Regions from separate parts of the Bacillus sp. LR--39 genome, predicted to be linked through region 2. Evidence: riboswitches for the same ligand, from Rfam matches in the RefSeq annotation. Region 2 holds a riboswitch; each other region holds the start of a gene.
The links. Region 2 has a riboswitch for thiamine pyrophosphate ahead of thiC (phosphomethylpyrimidine synthase ThiC). Riboswitches for the same ligand answer to the same signal wherever they lie in the genome.
Positions count from the first base shown of each region.

Region 1: linked by a shared signal. The riboswitch ahead of tenA (thiaminase II) and the one ahead of thiC (phosphomethylpyrimidine synthase ThiC) in region 2 are both predicted to bind thiamine pyrophosphate.
Region 3: linked by a shared signal. The riboswitch ahead of ACWHAR_RS07675 (ECF transporter S component) and the one ahead of thiC (phosphomethylpyrimidine synthase ThiC) in region 2 are both predicted to bind thiamine pyrophosphate.

Region 1 covers NZ_JBSIOT010000001.1:1,792,758-1,799,250, reverse strand. The annotation lists gene ACWHAR_RS08570 (NAD kinase) at 1-622, shown strand, start outside; gene ACWHAR_RS08565 (RluA family pseudouridine synthase) at 637-1,530, shown strand; gene prpE (bis(5'-nucleosyl)-tetraphosphatase PrpE) at 1,564-2,313, opposite strand; gene ACWHAR_RS08555 (monovalent cation:proton antiporter family protein) at 2,548-4,392, shown strand; TPP riboswitch at 4,446-4,554, shown strand; gene tenA (thiaminase II) at 4,642-5,349, shown strand; gene tenI (thiazole tautomerase TenI) at 5,327-5,944, shown strand; gene thiO (glycine oxidase ThiO) at 5,928-6,493, shown strand, end outside.
Region 2 covers NZ_JBSIOT010000007.1:28,753-39,125, forward strand. The annotation lists gene ACWHAR_RS19090 (ABC transporter ATP-binding protein) at 1-471, opposite strand, end outside; gene opp4C (oligopeptide ABC transporter permease) at 468-1,373, opposite strand; gene ACWHAR_RS19100 (ABC transporter permease) at 1,386-2,342, opposite strand; gene ACWHAR_RS19105 (ABC transporter substrate-binding protein) at 2,411-4,132, opposite strand; gene ACWHAR_RS19110 (FbpB family small basic protein) at 4,135-4,314, opposite strand; gene ACWHAR_RS19115 (FAD-binding oxidoreductase) at 4,574-5,929, shown strand; gene thiC (phosphomethylpyrimidine synthase ThiC) at 5,970-7,742, opposite strand; TPP riboswitch at 7,864-7,974, opposite strand; gene ACWHAR_RS19125 (Type 1 glutamine amidotransferase-like domain-containing protein) at 8,024-8,722, opposite strand; gene ACWHAR_RS19130 (Na+/H+ antiporter NhaC family protein) at 8,807-10,018, opposite strand; tRNA gene ACWHAR_RS19135 (tRNA-Leu) at 10,164-10,245, opposite strand.
Region 3 covers NZ_JBSIOT010000001.1:1,634,105-1,640,597, reverse strand. The annotation lists gene ACWHAR_RS07695 (S8 family peptidase) at 1-425, opposite strand, end outside; gene ACWHAR_RS07690 (STAS domain-containing protein) at 645-1,478, shown strand; gene ACWHAR_RS07685 (energy-coupling factor transporter transmembrane component T family protein) at 1,524-2,285, opposite strand; gene ACWHAR_RS07680 (ABC transporter ATP-binding protein) at 2,260-3,897, opposite strand; gene ACWHAR_RS07675 (ECF transporter S component) at 3,884-4,483, opposite strand; TPP riboswitch at 4,663-4,776, opposite strand; gene ACWHAR_RS07670 (glycoside hydrolase family 18 protein) at 4,925-6,187, shown strand; gene ACWHAR_RS07665 (transcriptional regulator SplA domain-containing protein) at 6,275-6,412, shown strand.

The DNA of each region.
Region 1 (6,493 bases), on a different contig from region 2:
TAAAACGGCGTTTGTCGGAGTTCACACGGGGCATTTGGGTTTTTATGCCGATTGGGTTCCGCAGGAGATAGAAAAGCTCGTTCTGGCCATTGCCAAAACGCCGTATCATACCGTGGAGTATCCCCTTCTTGAGGTGATTGTCACTTATCATGATGAAGAGCGTGAGGAGCGGTATCTGGCTTTGAACGAATGTACGATCAAAAGCATAGAAGGCAGTCTCGTCGCTGACGTGGAAATTAAAGGCCAGCTGTTTGAAACGTTCAGGGGAGACGGTTTATGTCTGTCCACACCTTCCGGAAGCACGGCTTATAATAAGGCGTTAGGCGGCGCAATCATCCACCCTTCCATCAGGGCGATTCAGCTTGCGGAAATGGCATCCATCAACAACAGAGTGTTCAGGACTGTCGGCTCGCCGCTTTTGCTTCCCGATCATCATAACTGTGTCATCAAACCGAGAAACGACGTCGACTTTCAAGTCACAATTGATCATTTAACCTTGCTGCATAAGGATGTGAAGTCCATTCTATGCCGTGTGGCAAATGAAAAAGTCAGATTTGCAAGATTCCGTCCTTTTCCGTTTTGGAAAAGGGTGCAGGATTCCTTTATCGGAAAAGGCGAATAGAAAGAGGAAACGGATTGGACAACTTTTTTATCCAAAAGAACATGACTGCCCGGGAAGCTGGCATGACGGTAAAAGAATATACGGCGCAGCTCGGCATTTCAAAGCGGCTTCTCGCTGACATTAAATTCGGCGGGGGAGACCTGCTTGTGAACGGAGAGCATGTAACCGTCCGCACCGTGTTAACGGACGGAGATGTGCTTAAGATTGAATTTCCGAAGGAGCATGTGAGTGAAACGCTTTTGCCTGAGCCGGTTCCGCTTGATATTCTTTATGAAGATGACCATGTGCTTGTGGTCAATAAACAGCCGTATGTCTCCTCAATTCCATCAAGAGAACACCCGTCGGAAAGCATCGCTAACGGAGTGATCAGCCACTACCGAAAAAGCGGCGTACAATCAACGGTTCATCTTGTCACCCGCCTTGACAGGGATACATCGGGGGCGATGCTCATCGCCAAACATCGGCTTTCCCATTCTCTTTTGTCGGCAGCGCAGAAGAAGGGGCTTGTCAGCAGGCGGTATCTCGCTGTCGTACACGGGATCATGATGCAGAAGGAAGGAACGGTGGACGCGCCCATCGGAAGAAAACACGACAGTATTATTGAGCGGATGGTAACGCCGGAGGGACAACGAGCGGTGACGCATTTTCAAACGGAAAAATCGGGACATGCGTTTACGCTTGCAGCCCTGCGGCTGGAAACGGGGCGGACGCATCAAATCCGGGTGCACATGAGCTACCTCGGCCATCCTTTAGTCGGTGATACATTGTACGGCGGAAAAAATGAGGGAATTGCGCGGCAGGCTCTTCACAGTGAGCGGCTTTCATTCGTACACCCCATGACCGGAGAAACGCTCGTTTTTCACGCTCCGGTGCCTGACGATATGAAAACATTAATTGAACACATGTAAAGCCCGAACCGTTTACCGGTTTCGGGCTTTTTTTCATGCCTCCCTGCCGTGATCCTCGCGAAATCGTGAAGCATCATAGGGCATTGAGCTTTCCACAGAGACGGTTTCATGCTCCGGAAAGCGAAAGCCTGTCAGTTGATTGCCGAAGACGCATCCTGTATCAATGTTGATTGTACGGTTGACGATCCGGGGGCGTTTTACCGGGGTATGGCCGTAAACAATCCATGCCTTGCCTTCATAAGCGGCGGCCCAGTCTCTTCTGACGGGCCTGCCGTCGGGATACGTTTCACCCGTGATATCGCCGTACAGAACAAATTCTTTTACCTTACGCGAGTATTTACCGATATCGTCAGCTTTTATGCCGGCGTGGGCGACAATGAGATCGCCATTATGTAAAATGTCATAAAGCGGTGCTGACTCATATAATCGGATAAATTGTCTGGAGACTTCCGTTCTGTCGGCGGGAGACAGCTCTTTCAGTTCGGCTGCCGTCGTTTCCAGTCCGTGCATCACTTTTACGGGGTTTCCTTTTAAGTAACGATACAGTTTGTTGCAATGATTTCCCGGGACATAACGGACGGCTCCTTTTTCATATGCTTTTGCCACAAAACGCATCACTTCTACGGATTTTGGGCCTCTGTCCGTTAAATCCCCCGCAAAGACAAGCGTCCTGCCTTCAGAATGAACGGGCGTTCCGTCTTTGACTTCATATCCGAGCTTTTGCATTAACGCGATCATTTCGTCATAACATCCGTGTATATCGCTGATGATGTCATAAGCCATTCGTGTCAGCCTCCTTATTAACGGTTTTTTATTTTTATTTATTATGGGGCTAATTCCTATACCTAATTACGGTGTTTTTGCACAAATTAAAAAAAGAATTAAAGAAATAAAGCCTTATCACTTTTTTTTCGCGTTCAGCCTTGTTAGAATATGCGTTATGTTTTTAAAAAAAAGTAAGGTTTCGCCCGCTTTAAGCGGGCTTTTATAACCCTTGTTTTAAGGAGGTATTTACGAATGGAACACACATCAGTCGCATCTTTAGTCGTCGTTCTGATCGTCGCTTTTTTGACGCCGCTCCTTTTACATCGGTTTAAGCTCAGCATCCCCGTCGTCGTCGCGGAGATCATCATGGGGCTTATTATCGGAAAAAGCGGCCTGAATCTTGTCGTTCAGGGAGATACGTGGCTGGAGACGCTGTCTGTTCTCGGCTTTATCTTTTTAATGTTTTTAAGCGGCTTGGAAATTGATTTTTCTTCATTTGAGAAAGGGAAGAAAAAACAATTCCTTCCGAATGGCAAGGAAGCGCCCAACACGTTTTCTGCCGCACTGATTATCTTTTTCGGCATCTTTATTTTATCATTGCTGCTGTCCTATGCCTTTGTATTAGCTGGTTTTATACAAAACGCATTTTTAATGACGCTTATTATTTCGACGATATCACTCGGTGTGGTGGTCCCGACTTTAAAGGAAGAACGGATCATGAACTCCAATATCGGCCAGATCATCCTGCTTGTCGCCGTTATCGCGGACTTGGCTACGATGATTCTGCTCGCTTTCTTCTCTTCTCTTTACGGAGAAGACAGCGGAAATATGTGGCTTCTGTTGATTCTCTTTGCCGCGGGGGTCGTGCTGTATTTCTTCGGCAGGATCTTTAAACACCGTTCATTTGTGCAGTCGATGTCCAAAGGCACCGTGCAGATCGGGACGAGAGCCATTTTCACACTGATTATCGTGCTTGTCGCTTTATCGGAATCTCTCGGGGCGGAAAATATTCTCGGCGCGTTTTTGGCAGGCGTTCTGGTATCGCTTCTGTCTCCGAATAAAGAAATGGTGGAACAGCTGGATTCATTCGGCTACGGGTTTTTAATTCCGATCTTTTTCGTCATGGTCGGGGTGAAATTGGACATTTGGACGCTTTTCCAAGATCCGAAAACATTAACGATGATTCCGCTGCTTCTGCTTGCGCTGTTTATCAGCAAAATGTTCCCGGTGTTTTATTTAAAGAAATGGTATGACAAAAGAACCGTGTTTGCTTCGGGCTTTTTGCTGACGTCCACGCTGTCGCTTGTTATCGCGGCGGCTACGATCGGAGAAAGGCTCCACATTATCAGCGCCAATATGTCCGGCGCGCTGACTTTAGTTGCGGTTATTGCCAGCATCATCACGCCGATCGGCTTTAAGAAATTATACAAACGGCAAAGTGCGCCGCAGGAAAAAAAGCGCATTACATTTATCGGGGCCAACCAAATGACGCTTCCGGTTACGCTGGAATTGCCTGAAGAGGAATATGAAGTACGGGTCGTCCATGTGTATCAGGAAAATGCCGGGGAAACGCTTGCGGAATCCGTTTTTTCGGTTGACACGATTTCTGATTACGAGCCCGGCACGCTTGAGTCGCACGGTATTTTCAAAACGGATATTCTTGTCGTGGCGACGGGAAATGAAGATGTGAACGCCGAAATCGCCTTAATAGCGAAAGAGAAAGGGACTGAGCGTATCATCGCAAGCGTCGGCTCGGTTGAGCATGAAACAAAACTGAAAGAAGAGGGCATCAGTATTTTTTCTATCCTTCTGTCTACAAAGACGCTCTTGCGCGCATTAATTGAGGCGCCGGGCGTGATGAGCCTCCTGACGAATGAGGAGTCTTCGTTATATCAGATCAATCTGGAAAACCCGGCGTATAACGGCATCATTCTGCGGGAATTTCCGCTGATGGGCGATGTGATTTTCGTCCGGATATTCAGAGGTGTGGACAGCATCGTTCCGCACGGAGACACGCGGCTGAAAACAGGAGACCGTCTCATCGTCACGGGCTCGCGCAACTACGTGTCGGAACTGAGAAAAATTCTTGAAGCTTGACCAAATTGCAATTCGTGATAATATAGAAGGCATAACAAATAAATCATTAATCGTATGACCACTAGGGGTGTCCTTCATAAGGGCTGAGATAAAAGTGAGACTTTTAGACCCTCATAACTTGAACAGGTTCAGACCTGCGTAGGGAAGTGGAGCGGTATTTTTTTGGGGTTCCTTTTATCCATTTAAATTCCAAACCACTTTTCCGATGCGGGAAAGTGGTTTTTTTATTTTAACAGGGGGGAAGACATGATGACATTTTCTGAAGAATGCAGACTGGCGGCTGCCGAATGGTGGGACGGAAGTTTTGTTCATCCGTTTGTAACGGGAATCGGTGACGGAAGCCTGCCGATAGACCGTTTCAGCTATTACGTGCTGCAAGATTCCTACTATTTGACGCATTTTGCAAAAGTTCAGGCGTTCGGCGCCGCATATGCCGAAGACTTGTTTACGACGGGCAGGATGGCGGGCCACGCTCAAGGGACATATGAAGCGGAAATGGCGCTGCACCGCGAGTTTACGGAGCTTTTAGGGATTACGGAAGAAGAGCGTGCGGCATTTAAACCGGCACCGACCGCCTATTCTTATACGTCTCATATGTACAGATCGGTGATGAGCGGCAATTTTGGAGAAATATTAGCTGCGCTTCTGCCCTGTTATTGGCTTTATTATGAAGTCGGCGAACACTTAAAAGAGTGCAAACCGGAGCATCCGATTTATGAAAAATGGATCGGTACATACGGCGGAGACTGGTTCAGACAGCAAGTCGAAGAACAGATCAGCCGTTTTGACGAGATTGCTGAAAACAGCACAGAGGACATCCGCGCGAAAATGAAAGAGAATTTTGTGATTTCAAGCTATTATGAATATCAATTTTGGGGAATGGCCTATCAAAAAGAAAGCTGGTCCGAGAAGGGCGGAAAAGAGGTGGAATCTTTTGGAGCTGCACGCGGTAACTGATAATCGCAAACCCGTTGCCGAGCTGGCCGAGGATATTCTTTCGATTCAGCGCGAAGTAAGCTTTATACATATCCGTGAGCGGGATAAAACAGCGGGAGAAATCATGCAGCTTTTGTCCCTTTTGAAAAAGGGCGGTGCGGATAAGGACAAATTGATCATCAATGACAGGGCGGATATCGCGCTTTTTGCCAATATACACCGTGTTCAGCTTCCGTCCCGCAGCTTTTCCGTAAAGCAGGTGCGAAGCAGATTTCCCCATCTTCATATCGGACGTTCGGTTCATTCGCTGAAAGAAGCCATCCAAGCTGAAAAGGAAGATGCGGATTATGTGGTGTTCGGCCATGTATTTGAAACCGAATGTAAACAAGGACTTGAAGCAAGAGGCATCAGCCTGCTTTCAGAGATCAAACGCACGCTTTCCATCCCCGTCATCGCAATCGGCGGAATGACACTGCAGACGATCGGACACACAAAGCAGGCGAAACCGGACGGAATTGCCGTCATGTCAGGTATTTTCTCAGCTGAAAATCCTGAGGAGGCGGCAAAACGGTATGCACGCGCGGTAAGGGAGGCCGATTATGAAGAAGCACTATGATACGGCGGTGATCGGCGGCGGAATTATCGGGTGCGCCATTTCTTATGAGCTGGCGAAGACGCAGCAGAACGTTGTCTTGCTTGAAGCCGGAGAAGTCGGCCGAAAAACGACAAGCGCTGCCGCGGGAATGCTGGGCGCTCATGCGGAATGTGAAAACCGGGATGCGTTTTTTGATTTTGCCATGCACAGTCAAAGGCTGTATGAAGCGGCGGGGCAAGAGCTTGAGGAAGCTTGCGGCATTGACATCAGGCGCCATAACGGCGGAATGCTTAAACTGGCGTATACCGAAGAAGATATCGCCCGTCTACGGAAGATGGATGATCTGCCTTCCGTCACCTGGCTTTCAGCGAAAGATGCCCTTGAAAAAGAGCCTTACGCTTCAAAAGACATTCTCGGCGCAAGTTTTATAAAAGACGATATCCATGTCGAACCGTACTATGTCTGCAAAGCGTATGCAAAAGGGGCGCGGCGCTATGGCGCTGATATATATGAGCATACACAAGTCACCTCCGTAAAACGGGTGAACGGAGAATATTGCATCACAACGTC
Region 2 (10,373 bases):
GCTCAGCTCATGAGGATATCGGTGCATAACCTGCTCGGCATGCGGGATCTCCACTAACGTGATCAGTTCAACGGCCTTCCGCCATGCTTCTTTCTTACTCAACAACAAATGTTCGCGAATCGGTTCGGTCAGCTGCTCACCGATTGTAAACACCGGATTCAAAGATGTCATCGGTTCCTGAAATATCATCCCGATTTCGCTGCCGCGGATTTTCTGCATGTCTTTTGGTTTCAATTCCAACAGGTTCCGTCCGGAAAAATGCACCGCTCCCCGTTCGATTCTCCCCGTCTCGGGAAGAAGCTGCATAATGGACAATGACGCCATGCTTTTCCCGCAGCCGGACTCCCCTACAATACAAACCGTTTCCTCCTCATGTATCGTAAAGCTGACATCGTCCACGGCCCTTACCGCCCCCTCCTCTGTATAAAAAGCCGTTTCCAAATGCCTTACTTCTAAAAGCGGTTTTTTCATTTCATTTTCACCTGCCGTTTTACCTTAGGATCAAAAGCGTCTCTTAAACCGTCTCCAAGCAGATGAATCGCCACAACGGTCAGAAAAATGGCCGTTCCCGGCGGAATCCACAGCCACGGGCGGAGTGTAAAATCCATAAAATGATTCGCCGCTTCCATCATGTTTCCCCAAGAAGGTGTCGGCGGAGCAACGCCAAGCCCGAGAAAACTCAGCGCCGATTCACTCAGCATCGCTCCCGCCACATGCAAAGTCGCCGCTACCAGTAATAACGGCAATGTATTGGGAAGCAAATGATAGAGGATTTTCCGTTTATCACTAAGCCCCAAAACTTCCGCGGCCATCATAAACGGCTGCTCCTTCAGCGACAAAATCTGTCCGCGTACAAGCCGCGCCAAACCGGGCCATCCGATCAGGCTTAACATCATCATAATCAGGTACATTCTGTATTCAGAAGGCACTTTCCACTCCGACATCACCGCAGCCAAAACCAAAAGCAGCGGCAGGCCCGGGATGGACATGAGCATATCAGCGATGCGCATAATGATCATATCAGCGGCTCCCCGATAAAATCCGGCCGCAGCCCCGAGTAAAGAACCGATGACAAGCGACAGCACCATTGAAGCAAGCCCCACAGTCAGAGAAATCTGCCCCGCCAGCATCAGCCTCGTCAGCACATCTCTCCCGTACTGGTCGGTTCCCAGCCAATGATGGATTCCCGGCTGCTGATTGGCATTTGAAATATCCGTCCGATCTGTTATGTACGGAGAAAAAGACGGCCCGATAAAGCACAATAAAAACATAAAACATAAGAAAAGAAGACTGATGACCGTCAGCTTATGCTGCAGCAGGCGGCGGTACGTCTGCTTCCAAAGAGAAGGCGGCACCCCTTTTTGTTTTTTCATTCCGAACACCCCCTATTTAAGCCTGACCCGCGGATCAACCGCGGCATAAGCGATATCCGCCAAGAAGTTCCCCACAATCGTTAAACAAGACAAAAACAAGGTAAACGCCATCAAAACCGGATAATCACGATAATGCACAGATTCCAGCTGAATACGTCCGACACCCGGCCACCCGAAAATCTGTTCAATAATGATGGCTCCGGAAAACAGTCCCGGCAGTTCAAAAGCAAGCAGGGTGATGGCCGGAATGAGCGCGTTTTTCAACGCATGTTTCCAGATGACGGTGCGCTCTTTCAATCCCTTCGCTCTCGCCGTTCTGATATAATCCTGTCTGATCACGTCCAGCATGCCGGAGCGGAAATACCTTGTCAGCGAGCCGATGCCGAGCATAGATAAAATCACGACCGGAAGAATCATATGTCTGGCGGCTTCAAGCACGTACGAAAAACCTGTACTCGTGCTTCCGGTATCAATCATCCCGCCGACGGGCAATATTTTCAAATCCACCCCAAACCACTTAATAAACAGAAGGCTGATAAAAAAAGACGGGAACGCCATGGAAGCAAAAACAAGAAACGTCACGATCCCGTCAAACCATGAGTATTTCCTGACAGCGGATATGACACCCGTAATCATCGCGGCTGACCATGTGACAAGCAACGCCAAAAACGCGACAAAAAACGAATTCCAGACATATTTCCGAAGCAGTGACAGGACGTTCTCCTGATATTTCAAAGAAAACCCAAAATCTCCGCTGAGCACATTTCCGAGCCACGTCACATAGCGCTGCCAAATCGGCTGATCCAGCCCGTAAAGCGCTTTTAACTCCATCGCTCTTTCCGGAGTCAGATTGACATTGGAATCAATATAGTCGCCAGGCAGCATGGCGAATAAGAAAAAAATAATAAAGGACGTACCAAATAAGATCACAAGCATTTGAATGAATCGTTCTGCGGCATACCGTTTCATAAAAAGCCCCTCCTTTCCGCTGAAAGGGCAAAATCCCCAGGATGCACCGGGTATTTTGCCCAACCGTTCTATTGAATTGAGACATTTGAGAGACTTGAACTGATTCCAGAATAATTGTCAGGCTCAAGCCCTTTTATTTTTCCGCTGACCGCCCTTGCGCTCTGACGGTAATGAATCAGAATGTAAGGCGGGTTTTCCCCGAGCTCCCGGTACAGCTGGTGATAAATCTCTTTTCTTTTGCTGATATCAAGCGTGCCGGCTCCTTTCTCTATCAGCCGGTCCGCTTTCGGATTGGAATATCCCGTTACATTATTGGGATGGCCGGAAGCCAGCTTTTCCACCGTGTCATTCGGATCAAGAATCTGCGAGGTGGAAACGGCGGCAAGGTCATATTGTTTGTCATTTATTTTCGCTACTTCCGTATTAAAATCCATCACTTCCGGTTTTAATGCGATTCCGATGTCCGCGTAATTTTCTTTCGCGATCGGGATGAAATCATCATCCGCTTTAGACGTGTAATAGCTGATTTCAAGCTTTTTTCCGTTTTTTTCACGTACACCGGCTTTGCCCGTTTTCCAGCCTGCTTCATCGAGAAGCTTTTTGGCTTTTTCAGGGTTAAACGCGTACCGATTGACACCTTTGTCATCATAAGCCCACGAAACCGGAGACACCGGAACATTCGCGACCTCTCCGTAGCGTTTAAAGCGTACATCGACGATTTTTTGACGGTCAAGTCCGTAAATAAGCGCCTGGGACACTTTCTTATCTTGAAAAGGCAGACGCTTGTGATTGACGTACACAAGCCCGTAATCATTCACGACAGATACGCTTATATTGGCAAAACCGAGACTTTTTAAGTGCTGAACCGTATCATCATCAGGTGAGAAAGAAGCGTAATCAAGGTCACTCGTTTCAAACAGCTGAAGGGAAGTTGACGCATCGATAATTTTATAAATCAGCTTTTCGGTTTTCGGTTTTCCGGCATAATAGTGTTCATTAGCCTGATAGCGTATTTCCTGTCCCGGAAGGTATTCTGTAAATTGATAAGGTCCCGCTCCGAGCGGTTTGGCATAAAGCTCTTTTAAATAGTCCAGTTTGCCGAATCGATAATTCTTCCCGTAGTAAGCTTCTGACAGCACCTGCCCGCCTAAAAGAAGCAGCGACTTCGCACTGACTTTCTCAGTCGTGATTTGAATGGTTCTGTCATCAAGGACGCGAATGCCTTCTATCGTCTTTGCCTTTCCTTCTTTGTAAGCCTTGCCGCCTTTAATATAAGCCGTGGTGATATCTTCATAGCCCGCGTATGCAGGATCATGCAGCAGTGTTAAAGTGAATGCGGCATCCTTTGCGGTCAGCGGTGAACCGTCGCTGAAAACGAGATTTTTTCTTAAACGGAACGTGTAGGTAAGCTGATCTTTGGAAACTTTCCAGCTTTCCGCAAGAGCCGGGGCTGGCTTCCCCGTTTTATCCAGTTTGACTAACGGCTCAAAAATAGGATCTGTCGCATTTCCGTCCCAGCCGTTTTCGTAAAAGTACGGCAGAAACACGCCGCCCGGCGCGGAAATCCCAGCAACAAAAGTATCAGTTCTGGCTTTCGATTTAGCGGGAATCGCCGCCGGATGAGAAGCTTTAAATTCCTTTGTCTTGACATGGGCGATACGTGTTTCTTCCTTTTTATCCGCCGCAGATGACGGTTCTTCTCCGGCACTCCCTAACGCGCACCCTGATAACGTGATGGATACCGACAGCGCGAGTACCGTTGTTTTTATCCTCCATTTTCTCTCCTTCATCTTTATCGAACCCCCGCATGCTTTTCATCTATCTTTATATAAATCTGCTCCATCTGTTTCTCATTTCTCATAATCTCCCGTTTGTTTTTCTCTACAAGCAGTTCGAAATTCAATGTGTGTTTTCTGTACTTTTTTCGTTTTTTGCTCTTTTTGCGCACATGTGGTACCTTTTTTAACGCCACTTTTCATCCCTCCGCTTTTCATTTCATTCAATGACTTTCACGCAAAAAAGGCCCTTATCTGTTTAAAAGATAAGAGCCTTCGGTGATCCGATCAGCCATCGTTTGGAAATATGTAATGATTATGTTAATTCATATAATCCCTACCTGTCAACTATAATTTAAAATATCGTTTCCTTCCGGGGGTTTTCCTCATACACTCTCTCATTTTTCCGCATATGCTAGAAAACATAGCAGATTACAAGTGAAAGTGAGTGAGAATGTGGAAAAGACAACATTGACCGGTCGCATCGTCAAAAAAGATGACCCGGACTATAATGCTGCGAGAACCAATATCAATTTAAGCCTGCAAAGATATCCAGACATCATTGTGTTTTGTCAAAATAAACATGACGCCCTCAATGCGCTGAGATGGGCACGTGAGAACAATGTGCCTTTCCGTATCAGAGGCGGAAGACACAGCTACGAAAATTTTTCCCTGTTAAATGACGGACTAGTCATTGATCTCAGTGAAATGAAGAAAATAAGAGTAAATGAGGATAAGCGGCTGGTCTCGATTGAAGCGGGAGCCGAATTGGGGGAAGTCTACCGGACACTCTGGCGGTACGGCTTGACCCTTCCTGCGGGAACCATTGCGAATGTGGGAATCACGGGGCTGACGCTCGGGGGAGGAATCGGATATTTAACAAGGACAGCCGGACTTACTTGCGATCGTCTCCTCCAGCTCGAAATGATCATAGCGGACGAAAAAGCGGGTGCTGAATTGATCACAGTCAACCGTTCAAAGCACTCTGATCTATTTTGGGCGTCTCAGGGAGGAGGGGGAGGCAACTTCGGCATTGTCACATCCATGATGTTTAAAGCCGTGCCGATCTCATGCGTGTCTGTTTTTTCTGTCACTTGGGGCTGGGATGATTTTGAGGAAGTATTTAACACATGGCAGCGCTGGGCTCCATTTACAGACAACCGGCTTACCTCATCAATTCAGTTCTGGCCTAAGGAAGTCAACCGCATAGAAGCGCTCGGTCAATTTACCGGGACAAAGGATGAGCTGAAAGAACTGCTGGCTCCGTTAATGAAAGCGGGAAAACCGACAAGCGGCATGGTCAAGACATTGCCATTTATTAAAGCGGCAGCCTTTTTTAACAGCCCGGGAGGCAATCAGCCGCAAAAGATGAAGCGGTCAGGATCCTTTATTGAAAAACCATTATCAACACGCGCGATTTCCACTTTAAAGCGCTATTTAGAGCACGCTCCGAACGAAAACGCCAGTGTCTGGCAGCAATCTCTCGGCGGTGCGGCCGGACGGATCGCTCCGGACCAAACGGCATTCTACTATCGCAACGCAATCATTGCCCAAGAATATATTACAACTTGGACATCTGCTGAAGAAGAAAGACAAAATGTCCGCTGGATCGAAGGATTGAGAACGTCCCTATCAAGAGAAACGATGGGAGATTACGTGAATTGGCCTGATAGAGAAATCAGAAACTGGCCGCAAACGTATTACGGAGAAAATGTTCACCGCCTCCGTCAAGTCAAAACGAAATATGATCCGGAAAATATATTCCGCTTTGAGCAGAGCATTCCGCCGCTTCGCCGTTCACCGTTTTTCTAAAAAAGATGAAGATGGGCAAACTCCATCTTCATCTTTTCTTTTATTGATATAAGCGGCTTCCCTTCTCTGCAAACTCTTTTGCTTTTTCTTTCAGCCCCTCATTGACGGCCTCATCTTCAGTAAGTCCGTTTTCCTTCGCATAATCACGAATATCCTGAGAAATTCTCATGCTGCAGAACTTCGGACCGCACATCGAACAGAAGTGAGCTGTTTTTGCGCCTTCAGCCGGCAGCGTTTCATCATGATATTCCATTGCTCTTTCAGGATCAAGCGACAAATGAAATTGATCACGCCAACGGAATTCAAACCGCGCCTTAGACAGAGCATCGTCACGGATCTGTGCACCCGGATGCCCTTTAGCAAGGTCTGCGGCATGTGCCGCGATTTTGTACGTAATGACGCCTTCTCTTACATCATCACGATTCGGCAGCCCCAAATGCTCCTTCGGCGTGACATAGCAAAGCATCGCCGTCCCGTACCAGCCGATCATCGCCGCGCCGATTGCTGAAGTAATGTGGTCATAACCCGGAGCGATATCCGTCGTTAATGGCCCGAGCGTGTAAAAAGGCGCCTCTTTACAAATTTCCAGCTGCTTGTCCATGTTTTCCTTAATTTTATGCATCGGCACATGACCCGGTCCTTCGATCATCACTTGCACATCGTGCTTCCACGCAATCTCCGTCAATTCTCCGAGAGTCTCCAATTCCGCAAACTGCGCTTCATCATTGGCATCCGCAATCGAACCGGGGCGAAGCCCGTCACCAAGTGAAAAAGCGATATCATAGGCCTTCATGATTTCACAAATTTCTTCAAAATGCGTGTACAGAAAGCTTTCCTGATGATGGGCCAGGCACCATTGCGCCATAATCGCCCCGCCGCGGGAAACGATTCCCGTCGTGCGTTTGGCCGTTAACGGGACGTAACGAAGCAGTACGCCGGCATGGATGGTGAAATAATCCACGCCCTGCTCCGCCTGCTCAATCAATGTGTCACGATAAATGTCCCACGTTAAATCCTCGGCAATGCCATTAACTTTTTCAAGCGCCTGATAAATCGGCACCGTCCCCACAGGCACGGGGCAGTTGCGGATAATCCATTCACGCGTCGTATGAATGTCTTTTCCCGTGGATAAGTCCATCATCGTATCGGCGCCCCAGCGAATCGCCCACGTCATTTTTTCGACTTCTTCTTCGATAGAAGATGTAACAGCCGAGTTGCCGATATTTGCATTGATTTTCACATGAAAATTCCGGCCGATAATCATCGGCTCGCTTTCCGGGTGGTTGACGTTAGAAGGAATAATCGCCCGTCCGCTCGCCACCTCTTCCCTGACAAATTCGGGAGACACATGCTCACGTATTGCGATAAACTCCATTTCCGGCGTAATGATGCCTTTTCTCGCATAATGCAATTGTGTTACATTTTTCCCCGGCTTGGCCCGAAGCGGTTTCCGCTGTAGGCCGGGGTATTCGGCGGCACGGCCCTCTTTTTTATAGCCGTTGTCTTCAGGTCTCACGGTCCGGCCGTTATATTCTTCTACATCTCCGCGCCCGGTAATCCACTTTGTGCGGAGCGCCCCCAGCCCTTTATGAATATCAATCTGTACATCCGGATCTGTATACGGCCCGCTCGTATCATAAACACGGACCGGCGCATTCTCCTCTTCCCCGAATGCCCCCGTAGTCGCACTCAGGCTGATTTCCCGCATCGGCACTCGTATATCGGGCGAAGAACCTTCTGCATAAACCTTTTTACTGCCGGAAAAACTCGACATAATGGAAATGTTCGCTTGCTGTACTGATTGATTTTGCATACAAATCTCTCCTTTTTCATTTGAATAACAGAACCAAGCTCAGCACCAGCACAAAAAAACCGGGTTCAAAGAAGAACCCGGTTTTGCAGTCAGAAAGAAACTATTATTGTTGTCCTCAACAATAATAAAACCTCTACTTCCCCACGCTGGTACGAACCAGATCAGGTCCAAAGGGTTAAGAAGCCGCCGCTTCTCTCTCAGCCCGCTCAGACGGGCACCCCCAGTAACTATTGATTTCGCTCTCATCGTAACACAAGTTGTGTACAAAAAAAAGCATATTATCAAAATTCAGATAATGGGACAGTCATAAGCTCTGTTTCCCGAACGCCTTCTTCGGTATTAAAAACCCGATAACCCTTTGCGGTTTCCCGGGAAGAGACAGCCTGGAACAGCTGACCGTCTTTATAATGAAGCGCAGCGCCATCATCAGCGGCATAGCCCTCCCTGAGTTTCTTTTCTGAAATCAGACGGTGATACACCGGCCGGCGCTCCGCTTCTCCGTCATAGTGCGGACAGAAGCTGCCCGGCAAAAATCCTAAAGCTCTTAACTCTCTCAAATCTCCAGCTGAATCCGTCAATCCTTCTTCATACCAGCAAATCGCCCCGGCGCTAAGACCCGCCAACATGATGCCGTTTTCCCAAGCCTCACGAAGAATAAGGTCAAGCCCCCACTCTTTCCATAAGACAAGCATATTGCGCGTATTTCCGCCTCCGACATATATAATATCTTTCTTCATGAGAAAGGATCTGAGGTCAGAACCCGGCGGTTTAAACAACGACAAGTGATCCGGCTCACACCGCAGCTTTTGAAAGGCTTGATAAAACCTGCCGATATAATTCTCCGAATCTCCGCTTGCCGTCGGCAAAAAACAAACTTTTGGCTTTGACCGCGCCGACTGCTCTAAAATATACTGATCCAGCACAAGATGATCCGGCTCCATGGAAAAGCCTCCGCCGCCCATTGCAATAATCTGCTTCACGTCATCACCTCTTTTTTTCTCTAGTATAACAGCTCATAAAAAGGCGTTATCCCATTTTCGGATAACGCCTTCAAAAAGTATTTGTTATCTGAAAAATGAAAACGCACCGTATAACACAACGGAGATCCCCGCGGCGATAAGCGCCGGAACAAGGACCAATTCGTTTCCGCCCTTAATAAAATGGGTAACAAGCTCGCCTGCATGAAAACGCTGAAACATAAAAAGAGCAAATGCTGCAATAACCGCTGCCAATAATGCGGTTAACATGACGCCAAGCATATCGCTTTTGATAAAAGCATTCAAAAACCCTTGTGCTTTTGAATGGCCGTCCCACCAGCTGAGAAAGAGTGTCAATAGCAAAAACAGCCCGATCGGAATGATTAAATTCCACGGCCGAATCGGTGTTTCCTTAATATAAGCACGGTGCGCCGAATCCAGCTCCTCCTGCTGGTCAGCATGCTCATCACTTTCGAACATTCCGGTATGTTCACCGTGAATATCTGAGATCGTCCCTGTTTCCATGTTGAATGAACCTGAGCCTTTTGAAAGCAACACACCGCTGTTCCGCGGAATCGGTTCCGTATTTTTGTTATGTTTGCGAGCAGAAGTTTGTCCGCTCTTTTCTGTTTTTTCTAAGCTTTCATCCGCTTTTTGTTTCTTAAAAAAGCAGTAATAAATTCCGACTACTATAATCACAATGGAGAAAAAATTGAAGGGAATACTTTTCACATACACCGTGTAAGCCGGCTGATCTATTCCTGACGTTTTGAGGGCCTGTCCGATAATGGAAACCATGTAGCCGACAAATGCCGTTGCTATCGGAATCAAGGCAATGACAGGGTTTGCCGTAAACTCAATGGCATACGCAATTTTCTGTTTCGACAGGTCCAGACGCTTGCTTAAAGCTTTCATGATCGGTGCAATTGTGACGATGCGAAAGTCCGGTTCACTGAACGTGCCAAATGTCGACAGCCATGCAAGCAGCATCGCACCTTTTTTGGTTTTAACTTTTTTACTGATCAAATGGACGAATCCTTTTATCCCGCCGGTCAGCTTTATAATCCCTACAAGACCGGCAAATGAATATAGAAACACAATGATTCTAATATTATTGGTGACGACAATATTACTGATTATATATTGAACCATATGTTCAATCCCGCCAAGCAAGCTGGGATGCAAAAGATAGCTTCCGACCAGCAAACCGACAAACAGACCGGATTGCACTTGCTTTGTAATGATTGAAATGGGAATGACCAGAATAAATGGGATAAGACAAGCCCAAGTCCCTTCCATAAAAAACACCTCTTTCAAAGAACTTGCTGTTAGTATCTTTGAAAAAAGCGGATTTATACAATAAGCAGGTATCATGTTTTCACAAGCTTTGGAGGATATTTTCATACAACAAAAAAGGCTTCTACATATTGTAGAAGCCTTTGTATACCGGTGGCCGGGGTCGAACCGGCACTCCAGAAGGAACACGATTTTGAGTCGTGCGCGTCTGCCAATTCCGCCACACCGGCATGTAATGCGTCGTGTTCAACCGACGTATATAAATATAACATGTATTTCATAAAACGTCAACGGTTTTAGCAAAGTTTTTTAAATGGTAATGCAGTATATACGATACAAACAAGAAACTTATATTGAT
Region 3 (6,493 bases), on a different contig from region 2:
TTTTGTTCAACGGCGTAGTTGATGCCGTTAATGATCCATTCGTATTTGCCGCTGCCGTTTTGACCGCCGAGAACTTTAACGATTAAAAGGCTTGCTTCCGGCGCGACACCCGAAATTCCGCCGTTTGAATCATTGGCGGCAATCGTTCCGGAAACGTGTGTCCCGTGTCCGTTATAATCGGAAATCGCGTCTTCTTTGCCTCCGTCATCATCGGTGAAGTTTTTCCCGCCGACAATCCGGTCTTTCAAATCAGGATGATTGATGTCGCAGCCTGTGTCAAGCACCGCGATTTTAATATCCTTGCCTTTAAACCCTTTTGCCCACAACTCTGGCGCCTTAATCACTTTAATCCCCTCAGGAAGCTCGTTCACATCCATGATCTGTTCATCCGTGACATAAGGAATCAAATGCATTTCACCATTCATAAAAAAGCCCTCCTTTTTTATGCTTGCGAGTGGATACAAGGGTGTTGCTACTATTTTATGGCAGAGCATGCCGGCCGGAAAGAGTCATTTGAAGCATTTTCATAAAAAAGGCGTAATCTATCGTACTAAAAAATTTCAAATATATGGATAGTTTGACAGCTTTCATTTTCATTCATGACCCGCTGACGCTATAATTGGAAATGGGAAAGGAGAAGAGATATGAAGATAAGTGAAGCATTATACAACTATTTTTCAGAACAAGTGGATCAAATTGCGAAAGAGTGGATCGAAACGATGGAAGATTCGGATCCGAATTCGATTTATTCTTTGACAAATCCTGTCATCACAGAAGAACTGACGGAGCAGGATAAAGAATTTTACCGGCATATTAATAAAATGTATATTATGCCGCAAAAAGAATTTTTAGAAGAGTTCGAGCAGTGGGTGATTGAGCTCGCGAAAGACCAGAAGCATCTGGATACACCCGTCCAGTATGTGGTCCGTGAATTTATGAGAAACCGGAGACTATACATCAGTTATTATGATGCGTTTGCCGATAAACATGAATCTTCGTTTGCACAGGGAGAAAGGAAGAAATGGGAGAATTTAATTGTACAAGTATTTGATTTTACGATTTACACGTTTGTCGATCATGCCGAGCATAACTCAAAAATGCAGCTGAACGCGCAAAGAGAAATGATTTTGGAGTTAAGCTCGCCGGTTATCACGCTGAGCAAACGGACGGCGCTGCTGCCGCTTGTCGGCGATATTGACACGGAGCGCGCCAAATTCATTCTTGAAAATACGCTGAGCACATGTGCCAAACGGCTGATTGAACATCTGTTTATTGACCTGTCGGGTGTAGTGGTTGTCGATACGATGGTGGCGCATCAGATTTTTAAATTAATTGAGGCGCTGAACCTGATCGGCGTCACGTCCACTTTATCCGGAATCAGGCCGGAAATGGCTCAAACCGCCGTACAGCTCGGCATTAATTTCTCAGATATTACGATCAAGTCCAATCTCGCTCAGGCTCTCAATTATCATCAATAACATACATAACAAAACAGGCTGCCGAATCACTCCGGCGGCCTGTTTTTATATAAACAACAATGAAATGAGCCAGCTTGCGCCGAATAACAGAAGCACGAGCAGGAAAAAGCACCAGTCGGCGCGGCGCACAGTAACAGTTCTGTAAAACGTGCGGTTTCGGCTCCCCGTAAAGCCTTTAGATTCCATCGCGATCGCCGTGCGTTCCGCCTTTCTGATTGCGCCTGCCAATAGCGGAATGGTGAAGCGCCTGACGGCGGAGAGCTTTCCTTTCAGCCCGGAATCAGACGCCGCGCCCCTGATTCTGTGCGCCTGCCGGATGATCAGGATTTCATCTTTCAGAAGAGGGAGAAACCGGAACCCCGCGATAACGCCGTATGCAAGCTTGGGCGGCAGCTTACACTGCTGAATCAGACTGAGCATGAACAGAATCGGATCGGTTGTGAAAAGAAACATCATCGACAAAGCGGAAAAACATAAAATACGAAACGCGATAGAAATCCCGAGCGCCGCGTTATCACTGTTGACGGCAATCGGCCCGAGCTTAAACAGCAGGTTGCTTCCGGTTGTCGGGATGTTTCCGAATACGGCGGCTGTCCATAAAGAACCGAAGGCCAGAATGACAAACGGAATCGTGAACAGCAGCCATTTTTTCAGCGGCACACGCCCCGCCGAGAGGACGCCTCCCGCAATGATGATATAAAATAAAGCAGGGGTGTACGGATTATAAATAAACGACAGCATAATGACGCATAACAATACAGCCGCCGCCTTTATTGACGGGTTAACAGCCTCCAGCCGCAAGTTCATTTCTCCGCCTCCTGTCGTGTTTCATCCATTCATACCGCAGCGGCAAAGCCAAATGCGCCTGCTCGGCGATCCCGGTGTTATCAGAAAACAAAGCGTCGGGAGTTCCCCGGAATACCAGTTTCGTGCCGCAGAGCACAAGGATCGTGTCGGCATAATCTGAGACGAGTTCCATATCGTGTGTCACCATTAAAACAGCCGTTCCTTCCTTTTGAATCTCACGGAGCATTTGCATACACTCCCGCGCCGTTTTGGCATCCTGTCCGAAAGTCGGTTCATCAAGCATCAAAACGTTCACATTGTGCATAAGCATCGTCGCGACGCTGAGCCTGCGTTTTTGTCCTTGGCTTAAAGAAAACGGATGCTGTGAGGCATGGCGTCTCAGGCCGAATCGGGTTAACAGCTGAAGAGCTTTCTCCTTTGCGGCTCTGCTGCTTTCAAAACCGAACATCAGCTCTTGAATGACGGAATCTGTGACAAACTGGTGTTCAGGATTTTGGAAAACATATCCGATCAGCCGCCGCAGCTCTTTTTCAGAATAGGAATCAATCGGTCTGCCGTCTATTTTGATGTCTCCGCTCAGCGGACGGATGAGCTTGGCCGCGGCAGAAAGGAGCGTGGATTTTCCTGTTCCGTTAGGGCCGGCAATCGCGGTGATTGAACCTTTTTTTACGGAAAAGCTCACATCCTGAAAAATGACGTCTGCTCCTCTTGAGAATGACAGCTCGTGAACGCTCAGCGCGTCTTCTGCCGAAAGCGCGGCGGGCCGGTGTTCGGGCAGAGATGGTGCAGGTTCGTGAAACAGCTTTTCTTTACACAATGTAAAAGGAATGCTGACGTGCTTCTGCAATGAGATCACACGCGGGATCGGAATGCCGAGCTCCTTCAGCTCTTCAATCTTTGTTTCAAAGATAATGTCCGTCTCTCCGTCCATCACCTTCTGACCCGTTTCGTCAAGGACAATCGTCCTGTCCATCCACGGCGCCCAATGATCAAGCTGATGTTCGATAACGAGAAGGCCGAAGCCTTTTTTTGCTTGAAGATCTTTGATCAGCCGCACTAATTCACGTGCGGAATATGGATCAAGCTGTGCCGTCGGTTCGTCCAAAATAATGAGTTCCGGTTCCATCGCAATGATACAGGCAAGCGCCACTTTTTGTTTTGAACCGCCTGACAGCGAAGCGATCGTTCGCGTTTTCAGATGAGTGATCTCTAATTTTTCTAAAACGTCATCGATGATTGCGTCCATATCTTCTTTTGTATATTGCAAATTTTCCAGGCCGAAGGCGATTTCGTCTTCAACCGTCAGCATGCAAAACTGCTGGTCCGGATCTTGAAACACGACGCCGATGGATCTGGCGGCGGGTTCTGTCAGATGTGAAAGAGGTGTTCCGTATAAAGAAACGGTTCCCGATTGAACCCCATCGCATGCTTCCGGGTACAGACCGTTTAAACAAAGAGCGAGCGAGCTTTTGCCGCATCCGCTCGGCCCGAGCAATAAAGCCCGCTCTCCTTTGCGGAGCTGAAAGGACACGTTTAGAAGAATCGGCTTTTCATCCTGATCATAAGAAAAGGTAAGACGGCCGGCCGATAGAAGGGGCTCAGATGCCTGCATCTTGGTTCACCTGTTTCTTTTTCTTCTTGAATTGTTTTCCGAGCGCCATGCCGTTCAGCACCCCTGTGTAAGCCAGCGCATCACTGATCGCTTTGCCGAGAAGGCCGGCAAGAAGCGCACCTGAGACCAGACGGATGAGAAGCATGACGGCTAATAAACCCGGATTCAAAACAGAGTATCCGGAAACGAACAAGTCATAAATGAAGCTCGTCACAGAAGACCCCATACCGGATAAAAGAAGCACGGGCAGGGTATAAATCCGCCAGCGTGTCGCTAAAAAGACCGCTTCCGCACCGATTCCCTGTGCGATCCCGATCAGAATCACCATCGGTCCTGACGGATTTCCGAGTAAGCACTCCACAAACGCGGCGATGATTTCAGAAACGAGAGCAGCTCCCGGTTTTTGAATAATGTACGCGGCAATCACCGAGACGATAAACCAGATACCGTAAATCGGTTCGTAGCTCATCCGGCCGAAAAATCCTGCCGCTATATTGCTTGCATGAGTTGATACTAAATAAATGACAGCAAATACAACACTGATGACGGACATGACGACAATTTCTCTCATTTTCCAATTTTTCATTGTGATCTCCTGCTTTCTTATCGGATAGTCGTATGTATGAAAGAGATGATTTTACAGGCAGTTTATATTCAGTTTCATATTGCGGTGTCCTCCCCCGTTTTTTAATGAAAAATAAAAAACTGCATATCCGAGGGAATATGCAGCAGCAGAACGAAAACGCATGGGGAAAAACCCTGCGCTCCGGTCAATCTGCACTTCCCCACGCTGGTATTATCCAGATCGGGTTATAAGGGATCAAAACACGCCTGCCGCATGTTTTATCTCAGCCGATAACAGCACCCCTAGTGCGTTTCCTATACAGTTTTTTATGATGACATCATCATAGTTGATCATGTCTGTTTTGTAAACAGCCTTTCTCCAAACAGTGTTTGGAATCGGACCGGAAGATCATTCATAAAGATAAGTAGAGCCCTTTTGATCAAAAGGAAACGGAGGACATCTATGTTTGTTCATACAGTGCAGTCTGGCGACTCGTTATTTTCCATCAGCAGAAAGTACGGATACCCTGTTGACAGCATCAGAAGCGTCAACGGGCTTGAGGAAACGAATATCGTTCCGGGGCAGGCGCTTTTAATCCCTCTTAATGAATATACGGTTCAGCCGAATGATACGTATGCCGTTATCGCAGGTAAGGCTTATGTGCCGCAGATGCAGCTGATGCAGGCAAACCCGGATATTCCGCCGAACCGGCTGCGGGCGGGTATGAAAGTGAAGATCCCTGATATCTCTAACTATCTTGCGGGGACCCTGCAATTTTATGTCATTCGGACGCCTGAAGCGGATAGAGAGTTAATTAATGATTTTGCGCCGTATTCTTCGGCGATTTCTTTGTTTGAATATCATTTTGGCCCGAATGGAGATATCATTAACGATTTAAACGACAGAACCGCAATAGAAACCACATGGCAAAACAGAGTGCGCCCGCTTGCCGTCATTACGAATCTGACAGAAGGGGGATTCAGTCCGGAATTAGCCCATCAAGTGATGCAAAATCCGACGGCAAGAACGAATCTCGTCAACAATATCGTCTCCTTAACCGTAAGAAAGGGATACGGCGGTGTAAATATCGATTTTGAACGGGTCAGAGAAGCTGACAGGGACCTCTTCACAGGATTTCTCCGGCAGTTAAAAACCCGGCTTTCAGAGCATCACCTCGCGTTAACGATATCGGTTCCGGCGAAAACAAGTGATGCAGTGCCGTGGCTGAGGGGATATGATTACGGCGGAATCGGAGCTGTCGTCGATTATATGTTCATTATGGCGTACGACTGGCACCACGCCGGCAGTGAGCCGGGACCCGTGGCGCCTTTGACAGAGGTCAGGCAAACGATCAATTTTGCTATCAACAGGGTGCCGAGAAGAAAAGTGATTCTCGGTGTTCCGCTGTACGGGTATGATTGGGTGATTCCGTACCGTCCGGGAACGATCGGATCCGCCATCTCCAATCAGCGCGCCATGGAAACGGCCATGAAGCATCAATCAGTGATCCGTTATTCCCAGCAGGAGCGTTCCCCTTACTTCCGGTATACTGATGAAAATGGAAGAACGCATGAAGTGTGGTTTGAGGATGTGCGAAGCATGAGTGAAAAAATGGTTCTCGTTCGGGAGTTCGGACTGCAGGCGATCGGCGCGTGGCAATTAACGCTCGGTTTCAAACCGGGCCCGTGGCTGCTTAGGAACTTTTTCACGATCCGAAAAATATAGCTGCATGTCCCGCTCTGCAAGTGATTTTTTTCCTATGATAACGGGTCTTCTTTTGGACAATCTAAAATTGAACAGGAGGTCTGTCATATGAAGAAAAGGGAAGAGCAGTATATCAACGAGGCTGAGTATGTACCGCATCCGACAAAAGAAGGGGAGTACGCGCTCATGCTGCATGAATCCTATCATTTCCTTTCAGAAGAGGATGAAAGCGATTTGCCGGAATAAGGGCTTTATGCCTTTATTCCGTTTATTTTATAGGCATGTGCTGAAATCACAAATTTAAGGTTGACACATTCCTTTTTTTTC